3 regions of the Sporosarcina sp. Y352 genome follow, and region 3 is predicted to be linked to each of the others. Evidence: riboswitches for the same ligand, from Rfam matches in the RefSeq annotation. Region 3 holds a riboswitch; each other region holds the start of a gene.
What was found. Region 3 has a riboswitch for preQ1 ahead of queF (preQ(1) synthase). Riboswitches for the same ligand answer to the same signal wherever they lie in the genome.
Positions count from the first base shown of each region.

Region 1: it holds a riboswitch for preQ1, as region 3 does, so the genes downstream of both, queC (7-cyano-7-deazaguanine synthase QueC) here and queF (preQ(1) synthase) in region 3, are expected to answer to the same signal.
Region 2: it holds a riboswitch for preQ1, as region 3 does, so the genes downstream of both, AC1TO6_RS09130 (QueT transporter family protein) here and queF (preQ(1) synthase) in region 3, are expected to answer to the same signal.

Region 1 covers NZ_JBXCJE010000003.1:100,672-107,276, reverse strand. Annotated here, with positions in the region: gene AC1TO6_RS06030 (DUF2157 domain-containing protein) at 1-1,015, opposite strand, end outside; gene queE (7-carboxy-7-deazaguanine synthase QueE) at 1,400-2,107, opposite strand; gene queD (6-carboxytetrahydropterin synthase QueD) at 2,104-2,529, opposite strand; gene queC (7-cyano-7-deazaguanine synthase QueC) at 2,526-3,191, opposite strand; PreQ1 riboswitch class I at 3,199-3,242, opposite strand; gene AC1TO6_RS06010 (DUF378 domain-containing protein) at 3,655-4,023, shown strand; gene AC1TO6_RS06005 (squalene/phytoene synthase family protein) at 4,146-4,967, opposite strand; gene sspL (small, acid-soluble spore protein L) at 5,223-5,357, opposite strand; gene AC1TO6_RS05995 (gamma-type small acid-soluble spore protein) at 5,385-5,582, opposite strand; gene AC1TO6_RS05990 (AAA domain-containing protein) at 5,905-6,605, shown strand, end outside.
Region 2 covers NZ_JBXCJE010000004.1:315,677-322,281, reverse strand. Annotated here, with positions in the region: gene AC1TO6_RS09150 (O-acetylhomoserine aminocarboxypropyltransferase/cysteine synthase family protein) at 1-20, shown strand, start outside; gene AC1TO6_RS09145 (homoserine dehydrogenase) at 134-1,120, shown strand; gene AC1TO6_RS09140 (BCCT family transporter) at 1,161-2,651, opposite strand; gene AC1TO6_RS09135 (excisionase family DNA-binding protein) at 2,839-3,069, opposite strand; gene AC1TO6_RS09130 (QueT transporter family protein) at 3,124-3,606, opposite strand; PreQ1 riboswitch class I at 3,614-3,658, opposite strand; gene AC1TO6_RS09125 (DMT family transporter) at 3,773-4,660, shown strand; gene AC1TO6_RS09120 (response regulator transcription factor) at 5,569-6,258, shown strand; gene AC1TO6_RS09115 (hypothetical protein) at 6,236-6,412, shown strand; gene AC1TO6_RS09110 (sensor histidine kinase) at 6,415-6,605, shown strand, end outside.
Region 3 covers NZ_JBXCJE010000001.1:156,828-163,432, forward strand. Annotated here, with positions in the region: gene AC1TO6_RS00915 (M42 family metallopeptidase) at 117-1,205, opposite strand; gene AC1TO6_RS00920 (diaminopimelate dehydrogenase) at 1,409-2,389, opposite strand; gene AC1TO6_RS00925 (hypothetical protein) at 2,379-3,515, opposite strand; gene AC1TO6_RS00930 (MFS transporter) at 3,679-4,836, shown strand; PreQ1 riboswitch class I at 4,872-4,915, shown strand; gene queF (preQ(1) synthase) at 5,001-5,498, shown strand; gene recQ (DNA helicase RecQ) at 5,689-6,605, opposite strand, start outside.

The DNA.
Region 1 (6,605 bases), on a different contig from region 3:
TCAAACCACCAATGACAAAGAATAGTGATTTTGGCATGAAGTCATATGACAAATCTGCGTAAAAGCGGAAAATCAGTGCACAAACAATGAGAACAGCGGGTAAACTACCGATTTTCAAGAAGAACAGTAGTTTTATCGCGAAAACAATTGTGAAAATAATCGCCATGATTTCGGCAGTATCTCCAGAAACAACATCTATCCAAGTAGTTGGAAATGTTAGAAATAGACCCGCTATTCCATAGACAACTGAACCAAGCCATTCAGACGATAATTGGTACCTGCCAAACGGGTAAAAGGCGAGAAATAACCCAATGATGAAGAAAGTACTTGCAATAAGAAGCCCATGCACATCAAAATAGATGAATAAATTGAAAATAAACGTCATTGCTAAAACCGTATTAGCGATGAACAAACCTCTAGAATGATCGAACCTTTTTTCATTCATCCAAAAAAGAAATGGAATGACAAGTAGAAGGAAGTAAGGTACACCACTGATTCCACCCCATACATTGAATCCATAGATAATGAAAAATACTGTTGCTACTGCAGCTATAAATTTATCTTTCAAGTAATATGCGAGCGGTAATATCCCGAGTCCCCACATGAAGAAATCTGCATAGACGCCTGCGCTTAGGTTAAACATCTGGCCAATCAAGAAGATACCAGCACCGTACACAGCCACACCGATATAATAAAGGCTACGCGATGTTTTTGGATAACGTTCTTCCATTTTATAGCCGCCAATATAAAAGCCAGCTGTCGCAAAGAATAATAGAATAAACTTTGCAAGTTTCGGTATTTCCTGCCAATTTCCAGCGATGAAACTTAAAATACCGACACCTATTAAAATGGCTCCAAAGACCAGCAAGACCCGCACAAAACCCACTCGTTCAGTAGGCTCGTATTCCGATAGAAGTGCGCTTCTTTGATCCGTCCCAAGCTTTCCTGCTTGTTCCAAATAGCGAAACTCCTTTTCAAGAACACGGTATTCAGAATTACTGACTTTTCTCTTCATCTAATCGAGCCCCCTATTCCATAGTTTCTCGTATGCTTAATTATACCCGTTTTTATTCATTAACAACACTGGAAGTTAAGGCTATTTTCTAGAACAGTTTAAACTGTATAAGAGACAAGTGGTAGATAGACGAATGAATAGTTTTTGGGCACTCTAGTACTTAGCACATTGTATTCTTTGCTGTGTGCTATAAGAAGTGTTCTTCCTTAAAATGAAAGTAGGGATGCGACGAAATCGCATCCCTACGTATTAATACATTTCGATAATGTATTGAAGTCGTTCAATATAAAGTAATACAACTGTATCCGTATTGCTCATTGTGTGGATTAAATTATTCGCTGGCGATTCTGGACAATTACCATGGGTAATTTTATTAGTACATATCTAAACCCCACGTTTATTCCCCCATATAAGGGTATGGAGCTGAGGTAACACCCTAACGTCATTCATGATAGATGAATTGACGGTCAAATCAACCAACCATTCATACCGATTCAGTAGAGTAGACACTAGCAGTTCATTTTCAGTCGTCGTCGTATCATCGTTTCCTGTCTGTAAAAAGAAAGGAAAAGCCGGGTAACGTTGGTGGACGGCTTCGGCAAATTTGAAATCCACTTCATCAAAAATGACGATTTTCAAACTAGCCGTCGTATTAAGCAGTTTCTCCATAAATGTATCCAGTTTGCTGAAATCTGTTGCCATTCCAGAACTAGGTGGTTTTGGAGAAAGGGTAATATCATCGATTTCCAACAACCAATCCTGCCAAAAAGAAGCCTGCGTTTCAACCGCAACTTTCCAGCCTTGTTCATGGCATAAATCAACAAGTTCCCCGATACCTTTATGAAGCGCAGGATTCCCACCTGAAATTGTTACATGTGAAAATGACTGCCCACCAATTGCTTTAAGTTCATCTATAATTTCAATAGGTTGTTTCGAAACGCTCTTTCCTGAACCATCCCACGTGAAACTGGAATCACACCACGAGCATGAATAATCACACCCTGATGTCCGAACGAACATCGTTTTCAATCCCATTACCATTCCTTCACCTTGAATAGTTGGTCCGAACACCTCCATCACAGGAATCTTCATACGTTCTCCTCCAGTTTAGGCCGGTAGATGACGTAGCTTGTTGGCGTTTCACGGACAATGACCTGAAGACAGACTGCTTTATTGCTCCTCGTCTGTAGAACTTCCTGAATTGAATTATAAATCTGTTCGGCTAATTTCTCAGTTGTAGGGAAGTTAGCCTTAAATTCAGGATGATCATTCAATACGGAATGATCATATTTATCATGAATGAGGGTTTTGAGTTCCTTGAAATCAATCAGAAAACCAATTGAATCCAATTCATTTCCTCCGATTGTTATGTTCAAATAGTACGTATGCCCATGCATCACTTGGCACTTTCCAGCATTTTCACTCGGAATGTAATGCGCCGCCGAAAAATGCATGTCTTTGTTAAGTTCAAAACGAAACGAGTGCTGAACTTGTGGGTAAAATTGCTGCATCATTCGGAAACACCTTCAGACTTTTTAGTAATGTAAGCAGTTAGTCCATCATTTCGTAACACACAAGCTGGACATTCCCCGCAGCCTGAACTTGGAATTCCGTTGTAGCATGTAAGTGTTTTGTGCTGTACAAAATCAAGTGCACCTAATTCATCAGCCATTGCCCAGACCTCGGCCTTATCCAGCCACATTAAAGGCGTATGGATAACAAAGCGCCCATCCATTGCTAAATTCAACGTGACATTCAATGACTTAATAAAATTGTCACGGCAATCTGGATATCCGCTAAAATCAGTTTCACTCACACCCGTTATTAAGTGCCGGGCTCCAATCGCATCCGCATAGACAGCCGCAAACGACAGAAATAGATGATTCCTTCCTGGAACAAAGGTAGAAGGTAATTCACCATCTACTTCTTTTACTTCGATTTCATCACGTGTCAAAGCATTAGCAGATAGTTGATTAATAAGGCTCATATCGAGCAGTTTAAACGACACACCGAGCTCATCCGCAATTTTTCTTGCACATTCAATTTCCGCTGAATGGCGCTGACCATAATCAAACGTGACCGTCGCAACTTCAGCGAAATTTTTCAATGCCCAAATTAGACATGTCGTACTGTCTTGGCCGCCACTGAATACAACGACTGCTTTTTCATTTTTCATAGTAAACATCTCCTTAGTTTTTTTGAGAGGGAGTTTTCGAACCTCTTTTTCGAACAATGTTAATAATAGCATAGGAGTAGAAGCTACTAGTAGTAGTTTCCACTTTAAATAAAATGATATATTTATTCAGTATTTATATACCGATTTAATCCTAATCAATTTTAATATATAAAATGTGATTTGTTGGTACATTCATTTGTATAAAGGGAATTGACATCACCAAGGATCAAAAACGGGAAGCATAAAATATATAGGATTAGTGCCGATTAACTCCACAAATTTTTATGATTTATGTATTAAAACGCTTTTTTAGCAGAAGATAATAACGAATCTTAACAATTACCGAGAAGAGTGTTTTTATGGTGCCCATTCGTAATGATGTAATCCCTTTAAAACTCGAAACGGTATTGCGGATTCAATAATTGTTCGAAACTGCTAATTAAATAAGGGAGGTGTTAAAATCATGAGAACGATACAACGAATTGCCTTGGCTTTGGTAATAATTGGAGCAATCAACTGGGGCTTAATTGGATTCTTTAAGTTTGATTTGGTAGCATCACTATTTGGTGGACAAGAGGCGTTTTTATCACGGGTGGTTTACGGTCTGGTTGGGTTAAGTGGATTGGCTTGCTTGGGTATCTTATTTAATCCAATCGAAGAAACAGTCGCAGATAAAGAAACCAATCGTCGAGGCGTTAATAATCTCAGTTACGATACTGAGTTTGGTGAGGAAACAGACATTGCGAAGTTGCGTGAGTCTTCTAAGAAACCCATTGATGGAAAGAATTCAGCTGACACAAGAAAGCAGGATTCAACAGACAATAAAAAATAAAGGAAGCTGAGCTAAGTTGTGGCATTTGAAAAAACATCCCAGCCTATGTCATATTGACAAGGGCTGGGATGTTTTTTAATGCCTTACCTATACTTTTTCGAAGGTATTAATATAAATAGGTGTCAATTTTCATTAATAATTTCATCAACTGTAGATTCAACTTCAGCTCGTGACATTTTTTCTTTACCACTCTTAAGCGTTTTTAATGTTGTTTTTGCCAAGGCAAGTGGGATTTTACAGAATAAAAGAATGTTTTTAGTGTCTAATGACTCTACATACGCATCCGCTTTATCCAAGTTCTTTGTTGCATAGGAAAACATGTCGTTACGGTCCCAACCATCGGGAATAAAATGAACACCGCGATCAGCATCTTCCTCTTGATTGCGAAGCATATTGACTGCCTGCAAACCACGTCCGTATCCTATAGCTAATTCACGATCTGTTTTAGTTCCATCATACATCTCCCATATATCCGAAAGCATAACACCTACTAATCCTGCTACATAGTATGTATATTCATCTAAATCTTCTTTGGTTTTAACTAACCAATCCTTCTCGACCCACTTGGCCATACCGTCTGCCATAATACTTGTTGACTCTTTTACCTTGTCCATAATATTTTCCGGACAAAAAGATAGCCAATCAGCCAGCCTTAATGTTACTTCAGGTAAAAGGTCCTCATAAGGCTTTAATAGTTGTTGATAGGCTGCACCATCAAAGTCTGCTTTTAAAAGTTCGCTTGTTGAGCGCAAAAGATATTGCTTCGTCTCCGATTGTAATCCTTCGTGATCTTCAATTTCATCAATTGCTCGCATACATAAATATGCTGATCCTACAGACTTTCTTAATGTTGGATTTAGTAATTTGATGGGGATATAAAAGGTTCTACTTGTCAACTTAAGGATGTGCATGGCTTCTTTATTTAACTTTGCTTCATTAATCAATGAAATGATCCCCCTTTCACAATGAGGTTGTTAATGTTTTAACGCGTCAGATAGAAAACAATCAATTACTCGGATAATATCTCAAGTTATTCAGATTGTATTCGCTCACAATATACTTGGATCGTATAATCTTTATTGTATCATGGACGGCAGTAATACGTACAAATAAACTCAGCCTACAACTTAAAGGCTGAGTTTGGATTATATTGCAGTCAACTTCAAATTGATGTCGTAATGTGCAAAAAAGACAAATTATTATTTCGTGTTCTTCTTTTTAGCGGCTTCTTCCAGTTTGCTTTTTGGATCTTTTGATAAGTCAGTATCTGCATAACCTTGGGGTGTTACACTAGTCGCTTTCTTACCCTTATCGTTATTTTTGTCTTTCTCCATTTTTTCACCCCCTATTAAAATGAATTGCTATATGTGATTGTTCCTTGTCACTTCATCTGGATTTGTATCACTGAAGATACCAGTTCCAAGTCCGCCACTCTTGGCAATTAATTCTTTTACTTCATTATAAGTTAGGCCCGAGTTTGCATTTTTTCTTTTTACGTCTTCAATATCTGTTCCAGATACTGTATAAGTTCTTTTGTCCGAATTGCTATTTACGTTCAAAAAGTCACCTCCATTTTGTGTATACTTATGTTCTCTCAATTCAGGATAATTATTCAGGGATTTATTGTCATTGGTGCAAGTGACTATATGGGACACTGCTTCGGAAATACACTATAATTGTCTAGAGTGAAAATCCAAAACACGAAAAAAGGTAATTGCTGATTTATTGGGCCAACAAGGTAGTTCGTCTGTTAGCCGCATTTTACAAATGAGAAATCAGTACAAAATAATCGTATAAGTCATAATGAAAAGTCAGTAATCTGAATAGGGATGCTGACTTTTCCATGTTTATAGTTATCAGATTGTGAAAGAGGGCATGCTAATGAAACAAGATTCATCCACACTTAAGGTAATGCGGTGCGGACTAGGCATGACGGATAATGCCCGCAAAGGAATAGCGAAATTGACAATGGACGAATATGCATTTTTTTCGATGCAAGAATCCTTTTATGTATATATTGAAAAACGACCGAATAATAGACAGGGAAATATGTCGTTTTCAATTTACTTTGATAACGTAGCGAATGAAGTTTTATCAAAACGTCTAAATGATAGAGTGGCCGTAATGGAATGCGTTTATCAAAATGAAAGTTTTTTGGCAACCGGTTTTCAAGTTAGGGGAAGGAAAGAACCCGTCCAGACAAACAGACGTCTTCCAGCACGCTTGAAATTTCTGGTAGGGCGTAGTACAGGTATTGCAATGCCGATTGATCTTTACACAAGCATTCGAGAATTGCCGATTGCACAAGAACGTTCGGAGTATGTGAAGAAAAGAATTGCCGGCTGGGAAGGCTATCTGCGAGTAGAGGAAAGAATTGCCGATGTCGATGATTTGACGACGCCTTTTTCACACGCATCTTTGAATGCAGACTTCAGTAAATTGACCATTCGATGTAAAGAACTAAAAGGAAATGAATGGAATACAATTAATGGTTTCAGTGTTAAGTTGAAAGGACTTCAAAATGAAATTGGAAATGTTATTAATACGAGTAAGGGCAAAGGGATTGTAGAAATCGAACTGAG
Region 2 (6,605 bases), on a different contig from region 3:
CAGTAGCTGTAACAGTATAATTTTTGGAAGAAAGATGGCTATGACAATCCTCTTAGTTTGTTACGCCCTATAGCCATTTAAGAGAATCTGAAAAATGGGGACTTGTTATTAAGCAGTCCATGGAGGTGGCGAAATGCCGTCAATCAAGGTTGCTCTACTCGGCTTCGGCACTGTAGGTGAAGGGATTTACAGAATTTTGAATGAAAGAAAGAATGAGATTAAGCAACAAACAGGCTGTGAAATCGATATAGTTGCCATCCTTGTTCGCGATATAGCGAAAGTACGTCTAGCAACACCAGGGGTAAAAGTGACGGGAGACATCCAGGACATACTGATGAACCCGGACATTGATTTCATCTTTGAGGCAATTGTTGGTGAGGAACCTGCTTATACGTATCTTTCAGATGCAATCGAAAAGGGCAAAAACATTATAACGGCAAATAAGAAAATGTTCGCGACACATGGCCCGGCATTATTGAAACACGCGGAATTCCGAGGCGTTCAGGTCGGTTATGAAGCAACTACAGCGGGTGGAGTACCAATTATCCGTACAGTAAAAAACTTGTTACCTGCAGATCGAGTACGACGAGTCAGAGGGATTTTAAATGGAACCTCAAATTTCATCCTGACAAAGATGCGGGAAGAGAAAGTTTCTTTTAAGGCTGCACTTATTGAAGCACAAGAGCTTGGTTATGCGGAAGCAGATCCGACTGACGATGTTAGTGGTAAAGATGCTTTTCGAAAACTGATGATTTTAAGTGCACTATCATTTGGTGCCCAGCCTGATTGGAGAGACATCCCGACTGTGGGAATCGATGGAGTTAAAGCTGAAGATGTTGCAGAAGCATTAAAGGGGAAACTTCGTTATCGGCATATCGCGGAGATTTCAATCGATGAAAAGGGTGTCTTGCGAGGAAGTGTGGGTCCGGTACTAATTGGTCCTGACAATCCGTTATATGGAGTCGACGGTGTTGATAATGCAATTATTGTTGAAACTGATTATCTAGGGTCCCTTACTCTTGTAGGCCCGGGAGCAGGCATGTATCCGACAGCGAGCGCATTGATCGGAGACTTCTTATATATGGTTGGACAACGTGAAAAGGTTCTTATCAAAAGTTAAGAAAAAGGCGATTCCATCTCAGGAATCGCCTTTCTTAACATTATTTCAAATTCATCAACTTTAATTCAGCTTTTAACGCTTTGAGCAACGCGACAACCATTAGCAGCATGACGAAAGAAAATGGCAGCGCAGCAATGATAATCGTATTTTGCAGTGCGGTGAGGCCGTTGACAGAAAGCAAAATCAGCGCAATTGTCGACTGGATAACACCCCAAATGAGCTTCACATTATTCGGCGGAGTCAACGAACCATTCGTTGATTGCATGCCAAGGACAAATGTCGCTGAATCCGCTGAGGTAACGAAGAAAGATACAATCAACAAAATTGCGAAGACTGATATGATGAACGACATAGGCATAACATTGAACATTTCAAAGATAGTTAGTTCTGTACTAGAAGCCGTCAAGTCGACAAGTCCTTTTTTCTGGATATCAATCGCTGTCGTACCAAATGCTGAGAACCAGAATGTAACCAGTAATGTAGGTGCAGCAAGCACGCCAATCATGAACTCCCTAATTGTTCGGCCTTTTGAAACGCGGGCGATGAACATACTGACAAACGGTGCCCAAGAAATCCACCATGCCCAGTAGAATATTGTCCAATCATCAAGCCATTTCCGGTCGGTAGAGTCCAATGGAGCTGTACCGAAACTCATTTGGATAAGGTTTGCAAAGTAACCGCCAAACGAATCAGTGAACATATTAAAAATGAGTAATGTTGGTCCGAGAACGACGATAAATCCAAGCAGTGCAAGGGTAAGAACAAGGTTTGTATTCGACAAGTATTTGATGCCCTTGCTTAATCCAGACCATGCGGACGCAACGAACAGAACCGTTATGAATGCGATGATGACAAACTGTGAAAAGATATTAATTTCAATATCAAATAAATAGTTTAGGCCTGCATTAATTTGAACAGCGCCGAAGCCGAGTGATGTAGCGACACCGAATGCTGTTGCGAAAACGGCGAGTACATCGACGAGAGTACCCCATGGTCCAACCATTTTTTTACCGAATATCGGCTTCAATGTTGCTGAAATTAATCCCGGCTCCCCTTTACGGAACTGGAAGAAGGCTAACGATAGCGCAATGATCCCGTACATGGCCCATATATGAATCCCCCAGTGGAAGAAAGACTGACGTAAGGATTCTTTGAAAGCTTCATCCGTATTTGGATCTTCCGAGGCTGGACTGATAGCAAAGTGTGATAATGGTTCAGCGGCACCGTAAAAGACAAGGCCGATTCCCATTCCGGCGGAAAACAGCATGGCAATCCAAGTGACTGTAGAGAACTGCGGGCGATCCGTGTCTTTTCCAAGCCGTATTTTACCGAATGGACTAACGATGAAAAAGAAACTGAGCGCTAACATGAATGACATGAGCAGCATATAGTACCAACCGAATGACGACGCAACAAAGTTTCTGGCATTCGTTGTGACGGCTTCAAAACTTTCGGGTGCGAATGCACCATATCCAACGGTCAATATGATAAGACCAATTGTGATATAAAAAACGTTTGATATTTTCTTCATACTTCCCCCTCGTGTTACTGGTAATGTAGAAACAGTTTTTAACTATACTAGCAAAATGTAATGAAAGCAACTGTGCGGTTAAATAAGTATTCCCGTTAATAAGCCTTTCCATTCGTGTTCAGGGACAATGCGGAGTACTCTATTTAAATGAAAATAGCTGAAAATCCATAGATTTTCAGCCGGTTTCTCAATCTTCATCTTTAATGTCGCGATCGGGTGGAATGGGTTCGTTACGCCATTCGTCAATTTGGTGTTTTAATGTTTCAAGCTGTTCTAAATAAAGACCAAACTGATCTTTGTTCACTAGAAATTGTTCGCCGTCATGGACAGAACGAATCCGTCCTTCTCTTACATACTTCTGAATTTGTTCGACGGGCATGCTAAGATATTCTGCAACTTCTTGAATGGAGATATACATCTAAGCCCTCCTTGGAAAATTCAGTTGAAGACAAAGTGGCGAGTGCTGTTTCGGTTAAATCAATTTCTTGAAGTTTAGACGTTTATTCAAAGCCAGCATAATCGGAATTCCAATTGCCATGACAACAAATTCACCGATTGCAACTGTTAACCATGTAAGTAGGAAAGGGAGCTCTAATGCTAGGTTTAACTCGAAAGCAATGATGAACATGGTAAAGGTGAAAACTAGTGTGTTGAAGACCATTCGCTTGAAAACTCCAGATATAAATTTAGCGGAAAATATCGTGATTGAAAGAGCTATAATTGATTGACTCACGCCGAAAAATAGATCATACATGCCAAGTGGAGAAAACAAGTTTGTGACGAATACTCCGAGCACAATACCAAAGAAGAACTTCTTATTAAACACTATAAGGTGGTTGAACAGCTCAGAGATACGAAATTGGATTGCTGAATAAGCCAGTGGTGCTATTAATAGAGATACGGCTACATATAAAGCGGCAATGATCCCGCTTATGGCCATTGTTTTTATTTTCATTACTTATTTCCTCCTAGTTTTTTAGCGTGGGATGGTTACGAACCACGTGTGAACAATTAGTGATTATAGTACATAGTTACTAGTCGTGTCAAGTGAACTTGAAATGTTGGAACTCTCGAATTAAATGGTATCTTCTATATATATAGGGAAAAGGAGCAGTTGAATCATGTCGCAGCGAATTGCCTACACAGTCGTGTTGTTAGGTGCAATCCTATGGGGAACAACGGGCACTGCACAAACGTTCCTCCCGCAAACCATCCATCCATTGACAGTTGGTGCATCACGGCTTGCGGTGGGTGGTTTTTCATTGCTGATTCTATTACTAATCATGCGTAAAATTGATTTCCGGAATTGGCCGTGGAAAGCTACGATTTACGCGGCTATTTCAATGGCCATTTTCCAGTATCTATTCTTTTCTTCTGTCAGATTAACCGGTGTCGCGATAGGGACGGTCGTTACCATCGGCAGTTCGCCTGTTTTTTCTGGAATCATCGAATGGTTCTTGTTAAAGCGCCGTCCGACATTTATTTGGCTTACAGCTACCGCTCTTGCGATTGCGGGGTGTGCACTACTATTTTTAAATAAAGACGGTATCGTTGTTAATCCAGTAGGTGTTTCGATGTCGCTTGGGGCAGGGCTATTGTTTGCCTTTTACGCACTTGTAAACAAAGAAGTACTTGAAAAAACGGATGCTGTACCTGCTGTTGCAGTCATCTTTTCTATTAGTGCGTTGTTGCTGATGCCATTTGTGTTTTTATTCGAAACGGATGGTCTGATTTCTACTCGGGGAATATCTGTGGTCCTGTATCTTGGAATAATTACGACAAGTGTAGCGTACATCCTGTTTTCAACCGGATTAAAAAGAATTCCATCGTCCTCTGCCGTTACCCTATCACTTGCTGAACCGCTTACTGCAGCTGTTTTGAGTGTTATTGTGGTTGGCGAGCATCTCGACGGAACGTCCTGGACGGGCATTGCTATGTTGCTAGGCGGAATCCTCGTATTGACGCTCAGTGGTAAAAAAGTGAAGAAGTCTAGCTTGTTAAATGAATAAACCCCTGGTATCCCTATCGGTATTTGGGAGGCCAGGGGTTTTTTGCCGATATATATGTTGAACAAATGAATACGGGAGGCCATTGAAAAAGTCACGAGACATGTGAATGAATTAGAAACTCTGCTAATACCGCTTGCCGCTTCGTGGTAGCTGGATAGACCTTGTAAGAAAGCGTATTTCTTTATCTATAATTGCGGAGGTGATTATTAAAAGTACCAACATTATAGTTAGATTCAGAAATCCCGCTAATACCGCTTTGCGCTTTGTGGATGCCTCCCGCGATAAGCCAGAAAGAAGACCGCTTTCAGTCTTATCGCTTCGGCTACCACGAAGTCGCGCCTTCGCTGGATGGTCTATGTAAGAAAGCGCATTTCTTTATCGGAGATTAGTGCAATCTGCAGTGCGTCTTTCTTCAATGAAATTAGTATCAAATAGTAATCACATTATAATCTCAGCATCTACATCTCAAAATCACACTTCTCTCGATTATGAACACATCAGCGCAGGCGCGGCAAAGGGGTAGCCGAAGCTCTGAGACTGGATGCGAAGCGCTAATCCAGGCTCATGGCGAGAGGCATCCCCAAAGCGCCAAGCGATCTACAAACCACACTCCAAACCGCACTCTCTCGATAATGGACACCCCAGCTTAGGCGCAGCAAAGGGGTAGCCGAAGCCCTGAGACTGGATGCGAAGCGTTAATCCAGGCTCATGGCGAGAGGCATCCCCAAAGCGCCAAGCGGTCTATAATCCACACCCCGAATCACAACTCTCTCATTAAATAGATTCAACGGGATTCTTTAATTGAACATATATAATCTGTTCTTAAGACTTTCTTCATAATTACAGTTGGTGAATGTTAAGATTTGGCGGGTACAATTGGTATCATAGAGAAAAGCGAGGTGCGGAAGATGGCGAAATTCACAGTGCTTGTAGCGGATGACGATCAGGACATCCGTAACGGGATTGAAATATATTTGAAAAATGAAGGTTATGAGGTACTGAAGGCGGCGGACGGTGTAGAGGCGCTTGAGCTACTGGAGTCGAATGATGTCCATCTTCTAATTCTCGATATAATGATGCCAAATATGGATGGTATTACAGCGACGTTCAAAATTCGGGAAGCGCGCAATATCCCGATTATCATGCTGAGTGCGAAGGTGGAAGACTCCGATAAAATTCATGGACTATCCGTTGGTGCAGATGATTATGTGACGAAACCGTTCCATCCAATGGAGTTGATGGCTCGTGTGAAGTCACAATTGCGTCGCTATATCCAATTTGGGACGTACGATGGCCAGAAAAAAGTAGAAATCGACGGGCTAGTTCTGGATGAAGAAGCAAAGGAAATCACTATTGACGGTGGCGTGGTAAAACTGACACCAATTGAATACAAAATTACAGAGTTGCTGATGAAGAATGCGGGGCGTGTATTTTCTATCAACGAAATCTACGAACGCGTTTGGAATGAAGCAGCGTACAATGCTGAAAATATCGTTGCGGTACATATACGTAAAATACGCGAAAAAATCGAAGCAGATCCGAAAAATCCGAGATATGTAAAGGTGGTGTGGGGCATTGGTTACAAAATCGAAAAATGACTGGGCTGTAGTTTGGTCAATCATCGCGATTGTCATTGCCGCTTTGAGTATCGGTTACTGTTTCTCCCACATCATTGACCTGGTCGGAAATGGAATGGAACGTTCCAGTAGGGCGATTGCTTACTTCACCCGGATAGTGAAAGGAAATGTGTGAATATGAAAAATAAACGAATGCCTCTTATTGTCTGGTCGATTCTTATCGCCTTGTTTTTAACTGCGCTTGTCTCTTTTATAAATACGGGTCCAAAGTTTATCGGGAATAGCTTTGTTGATACAGAGGATTTTAAATCTGAAATGGAGTATTTATACGATAAAATTAGTACAACCGTTTTGAATCCGATTGATGT
Region 3 (6,605 bases):
AATTGGTATCTCTGATTATATGTATGCATAAATATAAAGTCAAGTGTATTTTTATAGATATCCATGAATAAAAAAGGCTTAAGCCATTTTACTGGCCTAAGCACACCTTTTAAATCTTATTCGAAAGTGATTTTTTTTACAGTTTCCCTGTCTAATTTCTTAATAACTGCGACAATCAGTTTAACCGTATTTTCAAAATCATCACGGTGTAAAATTCCTGCATGCGAATGAATATATCTTGTTGGTATACAAATCGCAAGTGATGGTACACCCTTTCCAGAAAGATGTATTGAACCCGCGTCCGTCCCACCACCTGGAATTGTTTCGAACTGATATGGAATACCGTTTTCTTCAGCGGTATCGACTACTAGCTCACGCAATCCTTTATGTGAAACCATTGAAGCATCGAATAATAAAATTTGTGGACCATCGCCCATTTTGCCCGTCGCTTCTTTTGAAGTAACACCTGGCGTATCACCTGCAATCCCTACATCAACTGCAAAACCGATATCCGGTTGAATTTTCGTTGCCGCCGTTCGTGCACCCCGCAGCCCAATTTCTTCTTGTGCAGCCCCGACGCCGAAAACGATATTCGGGTGTTTTTCGCCTTTAAGCGCTTTCATAACATCGATAGCGATTGCGCAGCCGATACGGTTATCCCATGCTTTTGCAAGGAGGTATTTGTCATTTTTCATCACTGTGAATTCAAAATAAGGCACTACCATATCTCCGGGCAGAATACCCCATTCCATTGCTTCTTCCTTTGAAGTTGCTCCGACGTCAATGAACATATCTTTAATATCGACAGGTTTTTTACGTGCTTCCGGTGATAAGATATGCGGAGGTTTTGACCCTATAACACCTGTAATTGTATCGCCTTTGCGTGTAACGATTGTCACGCGCTGCGCAAGCATCACTTGTGACCACCAGCCTCCAACGGTTTGAAACGACAAGAAGCCTCTATCATCTATTTTAGATATCATGAATCCGACTTCATCAAGGTGACCGGCAAGCATGATTTTAGGTCCATTTTCTTCGCCCGTTTTCTTCGCAATCAAAGATCCGAGTCCATCCTGTTCGATTTCATCCGCAAATGGCGTTATGTACTTTTTCATCACTTCACGGGGTTCACGTTCATTTCCTGGAATCCCTTTAGCATCCGTTAACTCTTTTAGCATCGCTAATGTATCGTCTAATTTTGTCAATTACTTCGCCCTCCTAAATATGTTCCCTATGAGTAGTATATGCGAAAAGTGAAGTGTTATCAAAAAACTAGGTTTTAATATATCCTTAAACAAAAATACCCCCCAACCAAAAGTTAGATTGAGGGATTTTAGTTTACATCAACTATCAAAAGTTCATTTTTGGGACGTGTATATAGTGAATTTCCTAGGTGGCTCTAGTGCTGTTATAATAACTCTTTACGCAAATCGGCAGCGCTTTTTGGTGATAGTAAACCAGGTGCAATATCAAATACTGTTTTTGCGCCTGTTTCACCTTTCTCATTCAACCTGTAAGCTGCGCGTGCGTATGCAACGAGTACACTTGAAGTAAATTCGGGATTGCTACCCAGTTTTAGTGAATACTCCATTACTTGTGTATTGCCAACACCTGTCTTACCGCTACGAATTACAAAACCGCCGTGTGGCATTGCCGAGTGGTCCTGCTTCAATTCTTCTTCAGTGATAAAGGTAACAGTCGTATCGTAGTCAGAGAAGTAGTCTGGCATTGTTACAATCGTGTTTCGCACTTCTTCAGCGTCAACGCCTTGTTCCAAGACCACATAGCATTCACGCGTATGTTTCTCACGCGTCGACAATTCTGGTAACGAACCATCCCGCACGCGATCGACTGCATCTGAATCAGGAATCGTATATTGAACAGCACCTTTTACACCATCAATTCTTCTGAGTGCGTCGGAATGTCCTTGGCTTAACCCTTTGCCCCAAAATGTATACGTTGCTCCTTCTGATAATACTGCTTCACCGAACAAACGATTGATGGAAAATAGACCCGGATCCCATCCGACGGAAATGATCGCAGTCTTACCATTCGGTTTAGCCGTTGCATCAACCGATTCAAAGTATCCTGGAATTTTTGCATGCGTATCAAAACTATCGACAGTATTGAAGAGAGCAGAAAGAGCTGGTCCTTGTTTCGGTAAATCATTTTTTGATCCACCGCAAAGAATTAGGACATCAATATCTTCTGTATAATTTTGGATGTCAGACATCATATGAACAGGTATATTGCCATTCAGCAGTTTAACGTCCTCTGGCTTCCTCCTTGTAAATACGCTTACCAGTTCCATATCGTTGTTTTGAGCAATCGCGTATTCAACACCGCGGCCTAAATTTCCATAACCTGCAATTCCGACTCTAATTGTCATCGTTTTTATTCCCCTTTCGATCTAATGCTTTCAATTTCAGCAATTTACTATATAAGTTTATCTCTTTATTCGTCATCTTTCTATATAACTCATCTGCTTTTGCTAAAAAACATTCATCAATCAAGACAAATCCATATCCAGTGCCGCTTTGTCTAATCAAAGGAAGTGCTTCATACTTTAATGGATATCCGCCATCTTCTCTTAAGAACCCTTTTAATGATTTCATATATTTCATAATGGCACTATGAAGTTTTTCATTTCTATGCATCGGTTCTGATGATGTAAAGACGAATGTCGTTGATTCGCCATATGGACTGCTTCCTTCTGAATTCGCTGCATGTTCTGCAACCCATCCTGTAAAACGGCCATTGTCGGCCAATTGAATGATTTTATCAAAAACCGTACTTAAAATTTCATTTATCATAAAAGACAAGTCTGGTTCTTCTTCTATCAACTTTTCATTATCAAAGTGCATGACCCATCCTGCAGTCGTCATTTCACGATCCAAAACTGTTTCAATTTCAATATACGGACCCGGATTTCGTGACTCGTCATGGTACAGTTCTGCAAGAGTGATTTGCATATCATTCTGCACGGACTCCGGAATAGTCATAAGCATTTGCTTGTCTATCGTCACTAAATCATTTACTACTCTTCCAAAATAAAACGGAATTTCTTTCTGTATGCTTATCAATGCTGAAGCCAATCTAGACTTTTCATCGTCAGCACGAATATTTAGTTTAAATGGAATCGTCACCACATGACCAACGCTAGTCCAAATAACTGCTTCCATAAAAATCGCTTCGATGGATGAATACGCATGCTTCACTACAATTCCCGCTTTAACGACAGAATCCGCCTCAAAGTGATTTGTTTGAATAAATATTTCAATTGAAGTATCAGATGCAATATGTGCAATCACTGGTGATCCTAAATTGAATGATTGGTGAACATTCATATATTCAGGTTTATTCAAATCGGCAACTTGGCGTTCTGACAAATCCCTAGCGTAAAAAGGCTCGTAGTAATCCTCCAATTCCAGTTCAACAAAAATATACTGTTTTTCAATTTGCGCTTCATTCTTTGTATTATCTTGTTTGCTGAAAAGTTTTTTAAGGAAACTCATTCATTTCTCACCTCTTTTTCTATCAGATCTAAGCGTAATCTTATCGCTACAGTTCGTATAATGGCAAACCAAATGGATTGTTCACAATCTATCCTTTTCCCCTAAGCTCAAACTAATGCTAAAATATAGAACGGTATCTATATAATTGAAAAGAGGCTGCATTATGCGTGGGTTTGTTTACCTCATTGTATTTTTCTCGTTTTTCGACTTATTTTCACAACTTCCCGTTATGAGTCCATTTGCATTATCACTTGGTGCTACGCCATTCCTGGTAGGACTTGCGGTAGGTATCTATTCATTTTCTAACACAATCGGGAATGTCATTTCAGGTTTCATGACCGACAAACGAGGTCCATTCCTCATACTAGTACTCGGACTTTTTGCGACGGCGATTTCTCTCTTCCTCTACGCGTTTGTTTCTGGGCCGATGTCACTGCTCGGGGTGCGATTCGTTCATGGTTTTATGGAAGGACTAATTGTTCCCGCAGCCTTCACTTTCCTAGCAAATCGTGCAGAAGGTTCAAAACGTGGTAAAAGTGTTGCAATTTCGGGTGCATTCGTTGGAATGGCCGCAATTTTAGGACCTGCATACGGCGGTATTGTTGCTGCGAAAACAAGCACCTCATTCATTATGGCGGTCAACGGCGGGATTATGCTGTTGTTAGCAATACTAGCATTCTTTGTTCTTCGTTCTTATACATATGTACGAAAACAACCTTCACAAGGTGCTGGTGAATTCCAGGTTATTAATCTGTTCCAGCATCCCGGAATGGTCAGAGCTTTTGCTGGGGCATTCTTTTTAATGTTTTCACAGGGTGTACTAGCTCTTGTTTTACCGTTAAAAGTAGCTTCGCTCGGATTCGATACGAAAACGACGGGGTTATTATTAAGTACATTCGGCGTGGTTGCAATTCTAATCTTTTTATTGCCCATTAATCGAATTTTTGACCGCGTACGACCGGTTGTGACGCTAGCATTCGGAATTGCACTCATGGGATTAAGTATGTTGTTCCTAAGCCAAATGGAAGAATTGAATTACTTGTATGTCGCAATGGGTATTTACGGAGCGGGATTTGCTTTCCTATTCCCATCGATCAACTCACTGCTAATCGATTCTTCGTCTGCTGAATTCCGTGGAAAAGCTTATGGTTATTTCTATGCATTCTTCTCAATAGGCGTTGTTGCTGGTTCGGGACTTATCGGCTTCCTCGACCTAGAATATCGAGGAGCATTCATGCTGACTGGTTTCCTCCTGCTGGCAGTTGCTCTGTATGCGTTAATTGGCTTAACAAAAAGAGAAGCTATTGACAAATCAGAGTAGGTCGTTTAATGTCAGATACGAAATGAATACCCTGTTCGGGAGAGGTTCATAGCGACCCTCTTAAAAAAACTATGGATTACGGAATTTAAGTCATGTGCATTCGATATGGCTCTTTTTTCCGGCGCCTATGGACCTCCCTGACAAATTTATGGGAGGTTTTTTAATTGGCTGGAAGAGATGAGGCAACACTGACCGACTTAACTTTACTCGGTAATCAAAACACAAAATACGTGTATGAATACAACCCTGACGTTTTAGAGTCAGTCGACAACATGCATATCAATCGTGATTATTTCGTGAAATTTAATTGTCCTGAATTCACTTCACTTTGCCCAATGACCGGGCAACCCGATTTTGCAACGATGTATATCAGTTTCATGCCAGACAAAAAGCTAGTAGAGAGTAAAGCACTTAAATTATATCTCTTCAGTTTCCGCAATCATGGCGATTTCCATGAAGACTGTGTCAATATCATTATGAATGATTTAATTAAACTGATTGAACCACGTTACATCGAAGTATGGGGTAAGTTCACACCACGCGGCGGATTATCAATAGACCCTTATTGTAACTATGGTAAACCCGGCACGAAATATGAAAAAATGGCAGAACACCGGATGATGAATCATGATATGTATCCGGAAAAAGTAGATAACCGTTAAAAAATTTAGCTTAAAGAAGTAAACGCTACCCCAATTGCTATGTGGAATTAAATTGTTGTCACCCGTTATTGATTAGCGGTTGGACTATACTTAACATCATTGAAGATAAATCAGTTGTCTATTCAGAAGAATAAAGAGGCAGGTACTATCCCATTTTGGAATAGTACCTGCCTCTTTTTTTCAAAGTTCATCAAGCATTTTGCATTTGATAATTCTTGATTTCTTCCATGAACGGCTCACCGTATCGTTCCAATTTCGCAAGTCCTACACCGTTTACTTCTAGGAACGCATCATTCGTGATTGGCATTCTTGCTGCCATGTCCCGTAATGTTTTATCGGAAAAGACAACGAACGGTGGTACACCGGCTTCTTGAGCCAGTTTCATACGAAGTGCACGGAGCTGATCGAATAACGGATCATCATTTGCGACTTGCATAGTAACAACAGAAACTTTGCGATGTACTGTCACCTTGCCTGTCAGTACATCTTTTCCTGCTTCACTAACATAAATGGTCGGAAATTGCCCATTTTCCACGCCAAGATAACTTTCCGAAATTATAAACTCTATGAAATCAGAAATGTCTTTAGCGCTGCGTCCCTTCATCAAACCATAGGTCGTTAATTTATCGAAACCGAATTCAATCACTTTCTTGTTCCGTGATCCGGTCAATACTTGCGCAATCATAGACTTACCAAATCGTTGGCCCATTCGAATGACGCATGACAATACTTTTTGAACATCTTCCGTGACGTCTGTACTTTCACGAGTGTCAGTGCAATTGGCACATCTTCCACAATCCACTACATCCGTCTCTCCGAAATACAAGATAATGAACTTTTGTAGACAAGTTTCCGTATGGCAATAATCAATCATGGACTGTAATTTCTCCAGCTCAGCGGGAATTCTACTTTGGTCTTGCGATTGGTCAATTAAGAAACGTTGTGTTTGCACATCCTGCGATGAAAAGAGCACCGTACATGCACTATCGAGCCCATCACGGCCTGCACGGCCTGCCTCCTGATAATAACTCTCCATGTTTTTCGGCATTTGGTAATGAATAACGTAACGAATATTGGACTTGTCAATTCCCATTCCAAATGCATTCG